One region of the Halotia branconii CENA392 genome, then DNA from elsewhere that is predicted to be linked to it. Evidence: predicted binding sites of a transcription regulator. Region 1 holds the regulator's gene; each other region holds the start of a gene.
What was found. The regulator HrcA, encoded in region 1, represses chaperone genes, less so after heat shock. The targets are predictions, from matches to a motif close to TTAGCACTCNNGANTCNNGAGTGCTAA.
Positions count from the first base shown of each region.

Region 2: the regulator HrcA is predicted to act here: its motif matches at 1,786-1,812, upstream of groES (co-chaperone GroES).
Region 3: the regulator HrcA is predicted to act here: its motif matches at 2,051-2,077, upstream of groL (chaperonin GroEL).

Region 1 is NZ_CP124543.1:6,237,152-6,240,441, reverse strand. Features, by position in the region: gene QI031_RS27315 (ATP-binding response regulator) at 1-146, opposite strand, end outside; gene QI031_RS27310 (rhodanese-like domain-containing protein) at 860-1,219, shown strand; gene hrcA (heat-inducible transcriptional repressor HrcA) at 1,640-2,749, shown strand; gene QI031_RS27300 (DUF2834 domain-containing protein) at 2,795-3,290, shown strand, end outside.
Region 2 is NZ_CP124543.1:3,541,807-3,545,096, forward strand. Features, by position in the region: gene QI031_RS15510 (response regulator transcription factor) at 117-794, opposite strand; gene groES (co-chaperone GroES) at 1,831-2,142, shown strand; gene groL (chaperonin GroEL) at 2,326-3,290, shown strand, end outside.
Region 3 is NZ_CP124543.1:3,510,614-3,513,903, forward strand. Features, by position in the region: gene corA (magnesium/cobalt transporter CorA) at 1-6, opposite strand, end outside; gene groL (chaperonin GroEL) at 337-2,016, opposite strand; gene QI031_RS15365 (MraY family glycosyltransferase) at 2,177-3,259, shown strand.

The sequences.
Region 1 (3,290 bases):
TGAAGTTGTGCCAATGCTGAAATGCCATTTTCTGCCGTGCTAACTGTGTAGCCTTCTTCCTCCAAAATGGTTTTGATTAAAAACACATTATCAGGAGAGTCATCGACAACCAGAATCTTATCAGAGCGAGGAGATTGTGAACTCATGTAGCTGCCAAGTATAGGGGAAATTTTTGCTAGATAAATAATTCACCACAGGAACTTTGCCTAAGGTGCAATTTGAGACTTGAATATAGCAGATGATTGTATCGGATCGAGTGGGTCAAAAGAGGCAGGGGAGAAGGGGGCAGGGCGCAAGGGGGAAATGAAGAAGAGGAATTGGGGCAGGGTGCGGGGTGCAAGGGAGAAATGAAGAAGAGGAATTACCTCTTTCCCTCTGCTCCCTGCCCCTCCGCTTCTTCTGGTAACTGGAGATACAATTACGTAGGCGATCGCTTGTTATCAAAAATAGTTTTCAACTTTATGAATAACTTTTTACCCATGCCCCATAGCCATAAAAATACCCCCATTTTTACATTGGGGGTAAGCAAATCGTTAATGGGTTTAACGGGTAGAATCCGATAGTTCTAGGTTTCGATATAAATATTTCGGTATATGTGCCAATACTAGCACTGATAAATTTGAATGCTAAGAGCGATCGCTAACTCTTAAAAATAGCTTTACGATAACTGAATAAGCTGGTATTTCTCTCATTCAACTGACAACACTTCGACAAGCTACTTCTACTACGCTCAGTACAAGTCAGTGCATCGCTGACAACTGACAACTGACAACTAACCCGCGTAGCGTAAACAAATACTCATGCTAGGATACAGATTTTCTGTCACCATAAATCATATAGGATTGTTCAGAAAAACTTCATGACAGGGAAATCTTTAGGTCAACCTATGATCCAGATTAGTGTAGAAGAATTAGCACAACGGCTGTCTTCTGGCGATGCAAATATTCAGCTAGTAGATGTACGAGAACCACAAGAACTAGCGATCGCTAGCATTGATGGCTTTGTCAACTTACCCTTGAGTGAATTTGTGGAATGGGGCGATCAAGTCCCTACTATGTTCAATCCCCATGCTGAGACCCTTGTATTATGTCACCACGGCATCCGTTCTGCCCAGATGTGCCAGTGGTTATTGGCTCAAGGATTTACAAATGTTAAAAATATTGTAGGCGGTATTGATGCCTATTCTTTATTAGTTGACTCTTCAATTCCCCAATATTAGTCCATCGTTTATGAAATATAGCATTGCTTATTTAGGACTTACTCTTCCATAAAAGCAATGCTATTCTTAATGCAATATTGTGTAAATTGATAGTCTATTGGCGAACGCCCGCAATTCTCGAAATTCAGAGAATTTGCTGCTGTCAACAGATCTAAAACAGTTACAAAAATCAGTAATTTCATATACAATTTTTATATAAAGTTTATGCAAATATACTTAAATGATCTCATGATTATACTTGATAAACGCTGATTTGCTAGCAAAAGTCAAGCTCTATAAGATAGCAATTTCAAAACATTACTCTTAGCTATTACAATAAAAATAAATATTTTGCCACCTTAATTAACTATTATTAATAGTCAAATTTAAAAATTCTTCCCAATCTTTTGATTAAAATTTGCCTCCAGCAAAACATACCCTATGGAAGTTCAGTTAACAAATCGACAACAGCATATACTTTGGGCAACGGTACGTCACTATATTGCTACAGCGGAGCCTGTTGGTTCAAAAGCTTTAGTCGAGGAGTACGATTTGGGTGTTAGTTCAGCCACTATTCGTAATGTGATGGGCGTTTTAGAAAAGTCTGGGTTACTTTACCAACCACACACCTCTGCTGGTAGAGTACCTTCAGACTCAGGCTATCGCATTTATGTTGACCAGTTGATTACACCTTCTCTGCGAGACATTACGCGAATGGAAGTTTTAGCCAAAGAGACAGAACTAACACTGCAACAACGCCTTCATTGGGAAGATTGGAGTCTAGAAGCTTTGTTGCAAGGAGCAGCTCAAATTTTAGCAACTTTGAGTGGGTGCGTTAGCTTGATTACCATGCCACAAACCACCACAGCAATTTTGCGACATCTGCAATTAATGCAAATTGAAGCCGGGCGGATTATGTTGATTGTGGTGACAGATGCTTATGAAACCCATTCTAAGTTGATGGATTTGCCTCCAGTCCGGGAAGAAACACAACGCGATCCAGAAGTAATTGATCGGGAATTGCAGATAGTTTCTAACTTTTTGAATACCCATTTGCGGGGGCGGAGTTTGTTGGAATTGGGTAATCTTGATTGGAGCCAATTAGATCTTGAGTTCCAACGCTATGGCGAGTTTTTGAAGAGTTCGGTAGCAGAATTAACTCGTCGAACTTTAGCACCAGCTGCAACACAAATTATGGTTAGAGGTGTGGCAGAAGTATTGCGTCAGCCAGAATTTTCTCAATTAGAGCAAGTAAAAACGATTATCCACCTCTTGGAAGAAGAACAAGACCAACTGTGGCGATTAATATTCGAGGAGCCTGAGGTAGAAGAAACGGGCAAACAACGGGTAACAGTTCGCATTGGTGCAGAAAATCCTCTAGAACCGATACGCACCTGCACTTTGATTTCTTCGACCTATCGTCGAGGTTCTGTGCCAGTAGGAAGTGTAGGAGTTTTGGGGCCAACACGCTTAGATTATGAAAGTGCGATCGCAGTTGTGGCTAGTGCCGCTGATTACCTCTCAGAAGCATTTGGTTATTTCAATTCCTGATTTTTAAAAGTGTTAATCAAAAACGTGAGAAAAATCATCTTGGGGATGCTGTGGTTAGGGTTGATTACCTATGCTTTTCTCCTTGCCCCTCCCGATCAACCTGACACATTCATGTTGATCAAAAATTTATCTATTGGTCAATGGCAAGGCATTAATCCCTTAGTCATAGCCCTATTTAATCTGATGGGTATTTGGCCTTTAATCTACAGCGCAGTCATTTTTATTGATGGCAGAAATCAAAAAATACCCGCTTGGCCGTTTGCTACGTTCTCTTTTGCAGTGGGTGCATTTGCTTTATTGCCTTATTTAGCTTTAAGAGAACCAAATAAACAATTTATCGGTAGCAAGAATGCTTTACTTAAGCTGCTAGATTCTCGCATAACTGGCATTGTGCTGATTATAGCAACACTTATTCTAGTCACCTTTGGGTTACAAAAAGGAGATTGGGGAAATTTTATACAACAGTGGCAAACCAGCCGTTTTATTCATGTAATGAGTTTGGATTTTTGCTTACTTTGCTTATTATTCCCAACATTACTAA
Region 2 (3,290 bases), 2.7 Mb from region 1:
TACTAGAGTTTTTTACCAAGACATCCTCGAATAACATGGGTAGTAATTTTCAGTTCTGAGTAATGAGTGCTGAGTAAAAACACTCAACACTCAATACTTAGCACTTGGTAATGTATTTAAGCCATTTGATTTTCAATCGCCCACCGCGCTAGTTCAGTGCGGTTGTGAAGATTGGTTTTGCCCAACATGTTGGACACATGACTTTCAACTGTACGTTGACTGACATTTAATTCTTCAGCAATTTCCCGGTTAGCTAAACCTCTAGCTACAAACTGTACTACTTTCAGTTCGGTTGGGGTTAACTGCACATCGAAGGGTACTTGGATGCGGGAACCGTTTTCTCCTCCTTTAGCTTGGTGTTCTTTCCAGCGGATAGTTTGCTTCAGCGAAGATTCTACTTGAGCTACGAGTTCTTCAGGTTCAAAGGGCTTGACCATATATACATCAGCACCCTTATTTAAACCTTTAACTCGGTCTGCACTTTGTCCCTTGGCTGAAAGGAAGAGAACGGGAATCCAGCCGGTACGTTCGTTTTGCCGGACTTGTTCTACAAAAGTGTAGCCGTCCATTTCCGGCATCATTACGTCACAGATGATCATGTCTGGAACGTCTTGTTCTAAAACTTCCAGAGCTTCTCGTCCATTTTCCGCAGTGATGACTTCATATCCTCTAAATTCTAAGTAGTCCTTCACCAGCAAGATGAGGTTAGGGTCATCATCAATCAATAGAAGTCGTTTGTGATCTTTCATGCTGGGCTCTTTCATAGCAGTGGCACTTGTCGCGCTTCGGTCCATCAAAGTCTTGAATGGTTATCCTTTATGGTGGATTATTGAGATGTTGTCCTTTTCCTCACTTAACTTGCCTTTGCGTCCTTAAAGTCTCAAAAGTGGTTATTACTTTCTTGGAGACCATCAGAGCATCGGCATCAGTCCAGTAAGGATACGTAGAGCAGTAGTATTTACAATGCGTTATTATATATCCCTTTGAAAGTGTCAGGTGAAAAAACACTGATTAAATAATAATCCTTCTAGCTCACAAGTTAAGTGTTGGCTCAAGATGACCCTAGCTGTAAAACAAACTGCACTTTCATTGGCTTACTACTTTCCCATATCCAACGGACGTTAAGCCTCTAGCAAAGTTCACAAGCAAGTAAGGGAGTTTCCGGCAAAGGATGGGTTAAAAATGTGTATTCTTCAACCATCATTAATGCCTATCAAGGTTCTTGGATAATCCGCTCAGTAACTTCCGGTTTTGCTTGGCGATACCAGACACCATCCGAGTAAACAACTATTATCGTTCCAGAACCACAAACTCGCAAGTAATTGGCTTTGTTTCCCGAAATGCAAAGGGAAGGACTGACTTGCTGCTGATCGAGATCTAGCTTTTTTTCAGTGTTCCCAAGATTCTGGATTAGCTTGCTATGAACAGCAGTTAGTAAATGTCTGGTCAGGACAAATAAAAGCAAGTCACTGAATTTTTGCAATTCCTGAAGTTTCTACACAATTACTTAAGGCGTTGTAATCTAGGAAATTAGTAGTTTTGGGGATTTGACGGCTGCACTGGATCACTGTATTGTTACTCATCGAGCGGCTCCCTGATTACAGTTCTATAACAATTTCTCCGCTTTGAAAATAAAGTTGACCATATAAAAATATTCGTAACTTACAGAACAGAACCCGAAAATTATCAGTAATTAGGTATTTTTACTTAAGTAAACCTGCGATCGCCTAGTTCGGGAACCCGTACATAAGCAATTGTTGCTATTACATGCTGCTGTTAGGTAAATTAGCACTCAGGAGTTGAGAGTGCTAACTCTGGAGAAAAATTTTTATGGCAGCTGTATCTCTAAGCGTTTCTACAGTTAAACCTTTAGGCGATCGCGTTTTCGTGAAAGTGAGCGCCTCTGAGGAAAAGACCGCAGGTGGTTTGTATTTACCCGACACCGCCAAAGAAAAGCCCCAGGTAGGGGAAGTAGTCGCCCTCGGTCCTGGCAGACGTAATGACGACGGTAGCCGTCAGGAATTGGAAATTAAAGTCGGCGATAAGGTGCTGTACTCCAAGTACGCTGGTACTGACATCAAGCTCGGCACAGAAGAATATGTACTGCTTTCTGAAAAAGACATTTTAGCAGTCGTTATCTAACAGGGATTAGGGACTAGGAACTAGGAAAAAAGGCAGGGGAGCAGGGAGCAGGGAGCAGGGAGAAATAGATAATTCCTCTTCATCCCCCTTGCACCCCGCACCCTGCCCCAATTCCTCTTAATTGCCCCACGCCCCATGCCCAATTCAAGAAAAAATTGACTTACTCCCTGAATTAAGACACCTATGGCAAAGCGCATTATCTACAACGAAAACGCCCGTCGTGCTTTGGAACGAGGCATGGACATTTTGTCTGAGGCTGTAGCTGTTACCCTTGGGCCTAAAGGTCGTAACGTAGTTCTAGAAAAGAAATTTGGCGCACCACAAATTGTGAATGATGGTGTAACTATTGCCAAAGAAATTGAATTAGAAGACCACATTGAAAATACTGGTGTAGCTTTGATTCGTCAAGCTGCTTCTAAGACTAATGATGCTGCGGGTGATGGTACTACAACTGCCACAGTTTTAGCCCACGCGATCGTCAAGGAAGGTTTACGGAACGTTGCAGCAGGTGCTAATGCAATTTCCCTAAAGCGCGGTATTGATAAAGCCGCTAACTTTTTGGTAGACAAAATTGCTCAACACGCTAGTCCGGTAGAAGATTCTAAAGCTATTGCCCAAGTTGGTGCTATCTCAGCTGGTAACGACGAAGAAGTCGGTCAGATGATTGCCCAAGCAATGGACAAGGTAGGCAAGGAAGGCGTAATTTCCCTAGAAGAAGGGAAATCAATGACTACCGAGCTAGAAATCACCGAAGGGATGCGCTTTGATAAAGGCTATATCTCTCCCTATTTCGCAACTGATCCTGAACGGATGGAAGCGATTTTTGATGAGCCTTTCTTACTGCTGACCGATAAGAAAATTGCTTTAGTGCAAGACCTAGTACCAGTGCTAGAACAAGTTGCTCGTGCTGGTCGTCCTTTGGTAATTATTGCCGAAGATATCGAAAAAGAAGCTTTGGCAACATTGGTAGTAAACCGTCTACGCGGTGTACTAAACGTTGCTGCTGTCAAGGCTCCTGGCTTTGGCGATCGCCGTAAAGCTATGCTAGAAGATATTGCCGTCTTGACTGGTGGTCAACTGATTACCGAAGACGCTGGTCTGAAGCTAGATAATACCAAGTTGGAAAGCTTGGGCAAAGCTCGTCGCAT
Region 3 (3,290 bases), 2.7 Mb from region 1:
TACCATACTTATTGCCATACATTTTTACCTAATTAAACTTTTAATATTCAATTTTATTAAATTAATTTAATTTGTATCACCTGTTGTCAGTAATTTTATAAGATATACGGCAACTCACTAGACCTCTTGCACGAATTTTCACTTTGCGCGGCAGTCGCTACCCCTGTGGGTTCCGCTTTAGCGGTACAAGTCGGCAGAGCCGCCCAACACGCTGCCTTGCCTTTGCGCTTTGCGTGAGCTTTTATTCTGCTGTCTTTGAGTCAGCAATCAGATAAAAAAACAGTTTGCCTAAGCAAGGCAAACTGCTGACAAAATATTTACATAGAGAGGCAAAGATTAGAACATACCACCCATGCCACCCATGCCGCCCATGCCGCCCATGCCGCCCATGCCACCCATGCCGCCCATGCCGCCCATGTCAGGAGCAGCGGCAGATTTTTTTTCAGGTTTTTCGACGACAATGGCTTCGGTAGTTAAGACCATACCGGCAATAGAAGCGGCATTTTGCAAAGCTGAACGCACGACTTTAGCAGGGTCAATAATACCAACGGCAATTAAGTCTTCAAATTCGCCAGTAGCGGCGTTGTAACCGATGTTAAAATCGCTGTCTCTAACTTGGGAGACAATCACAGAACCTTCAGCACCGGCGTTGTCTGCTATTTGGCGTAAAGGAGCTTCTAGCGATCGCTTCACAAGATCTGCCCCAATTTTTTCTTCTTCGTCGAGGCCTTGTTTAATTGCTTCAACTTTCGTCGCCAAATGAATTAGGGTTGTCCCACCACCGGGAACAATGCCTTCTTCTACAGCGGCTTTAGTCGCATTCAGTGCGTCTTCAATCCGCAGTTTACGGTCTTTGAGTTCGGTTTCTGTGGCTGCACCAACTTTAATTACTGCTACACCGCCAGCTAGTTTGGCAATGCGTTCTTGCAGTTTTTCTTTATCGTAATCAGAATCGGTTTCTTCCAATTGCTTGCGAATTTGACCAATCCGCTTTTGAATTTCTGGCTTGGTAGTACCACCAGCTACGATTGTGGTGTTTTCTTTGTCAATATTGATCTTTTGGGCGGTTCCCAACATTTCTAAAGAAGCAGTATCTAGGCTTAAACCGATTTCTTCAGAAATCATCTGTCCATCGGTGAGGATAGCGATATCTTGTAACAAAGCTTTACGGCGATCGCCAAATCCTGGTGCTTTAATTGCAGCCACAGCCAGCACTCCCCGCGCTTTGTTGACTACCAAAGTTGCCAAAGCATCGCCTTCGACATCTTCAGCAATAATCAACAACGGTTGACCCAAACGAGCAACTTTTTCTAATACAGGTACTAAATCCTGGATGCTGCTGATTTTCTTGTCAGTAATTAGAATGCGGGCATTTTCAAATTCAATTATCTGCCGTTCACTGTTGGTGATGAAGTAGGGAGAAATATAACCTCTGTCAATCTGCATCCCTTCCACTACTTCTAGTTCAGTTGTCAGGGATTTAGATTCTTCAACAGTGATAACACCGTCTTTGCTGACCTTCTCCATAGCTTCGGCCAGCATTTGACCGACTTCTTCATCGTTACCAGCTGAGACGGTGGCAACCTGAGCGATCGCACTTCCTTCTATTGGCTTGGCTACCTTAGCAATTTCCAACACCAGCGCTTCAACGGTTTTATCAATTCCCCGCTTTAAGCTGATGGGGTTACTACCAGCTGCGACGTTCTTCAGACCTTCTTTAATTAAAGACTGGGCTAAAACCGTAGCAGTAGTAGTACCATCCCCAGCAATATCTTTGGTTCTGGATGCCACTTCCTGGATCAGCCTTGCACCAGTATTTTCTAAAGGATCTTCTAACTCAATTTCTTTGGCAACAGTGATACCATCATTAACAATTTGGGGCGCACCATATTTTTTTTCTAAAAGGACGTTACGACCTTTTGGCCCCAAAGTAATCTTAACTGCATCCGCAAGGGCGTTGACACCACGTTCTATCGCCCGCCGCGATTCTTCATCAAAAGAAATAATTTTCGCCATCTTTACATCTCTGTTAGCGCTTCCATTAGACAATTTAGCACTCACAGGTTAAGAGTGCTAATTACCCAAGCAGTTCAGATTATAAATGCAAATCGAAAAAATTGATTAATATACAATTGATGCTCATGTAGGATACTGGCAGTCATGGTTGAATTGGGGGATGAATCTATATAACTCCCTTAAGTCTCTTGGTATTGCCGACCCTAGCGGCACCGGCTGGTTGGCAGTGGTATTTACGTTACTTTTGGCTTGCCTAGTAACGTGGCGTTTGATTCCGACAGTACGCAAATTTGCTTTACGGGTAGGTTGGGCCGACCAACCAAATGCTCGTAGATTAAATCGAGAACCTTTGCCAAATGCGGGGGGGTTAGCTATTTATGCGGGAGTAATTGCTGCATTGGTATTAGCTAGCCTCTTGCGACCTATTGAACTGCAAAATGTCTTAGCTCAGGTGCTGACAATTTTACTAGGAGGTTCTATCCTAGTGCTTGTCGGCTTTATTGATGATCAGTTTAGCTTACCTCCATCGGTTCGCTTGTGGACACAGATTCTCACAGCTTTGTTGCTATTTGCCAATGGCATCAGTATTGAAGTTAGTATAGGCACGCCCATCGACTCAATTCTCTCGATGGCGTTGACGGTGCTGTGGGTAGTAGGTATTACCAACGCCATCAACTTGATGGATGGGATGGATGGATTAGCAGGGGGAGTTAGTTTCATCACTGCAATGAGTTTATTAGCAGTTTCAGCCCAATTTCCTAATAAAGCCGCAGCTACTTTAGTTTTGGCAGCTTTAGGAGGTTCGGCGCTGGGCTTTTTGCGACATAATTTCCACCCATCACGGATCATTATGGGTGATGCCGGAGCATATTTCTTTGGTTATACGCTAGCTGCAACAAGTATTTTAGGCGACTTGCAGGTAACTACAGTCTTTTCCTTAGTGCCAACAGTTTTATTTCTGTTATTGCCAGTTCTAGATACTACTCAAGTTTTTGTCAGACGGCTATTAGCAGGAAAAAACCCCCTCAGTACCCCAGGTAAAGATCACTTACATCATCGTTTACTGGCTTGGGGTTTATCTCAGCGCCATGCCGCGTTTACCCTTTGGATAATTACTTTAGGTTGCAATTTACTAGCGATGGCAGTACGAGGTATGCCTTTAGCAGTGATCCTTGCTACTGCCAGTAGTATTGTTATCCTTTTAGGTTTAACAATCTGGCAAAGAATACACCAACAATCCTAATATTAAGTTGCTGTTTGTTGTTGTAGTACTT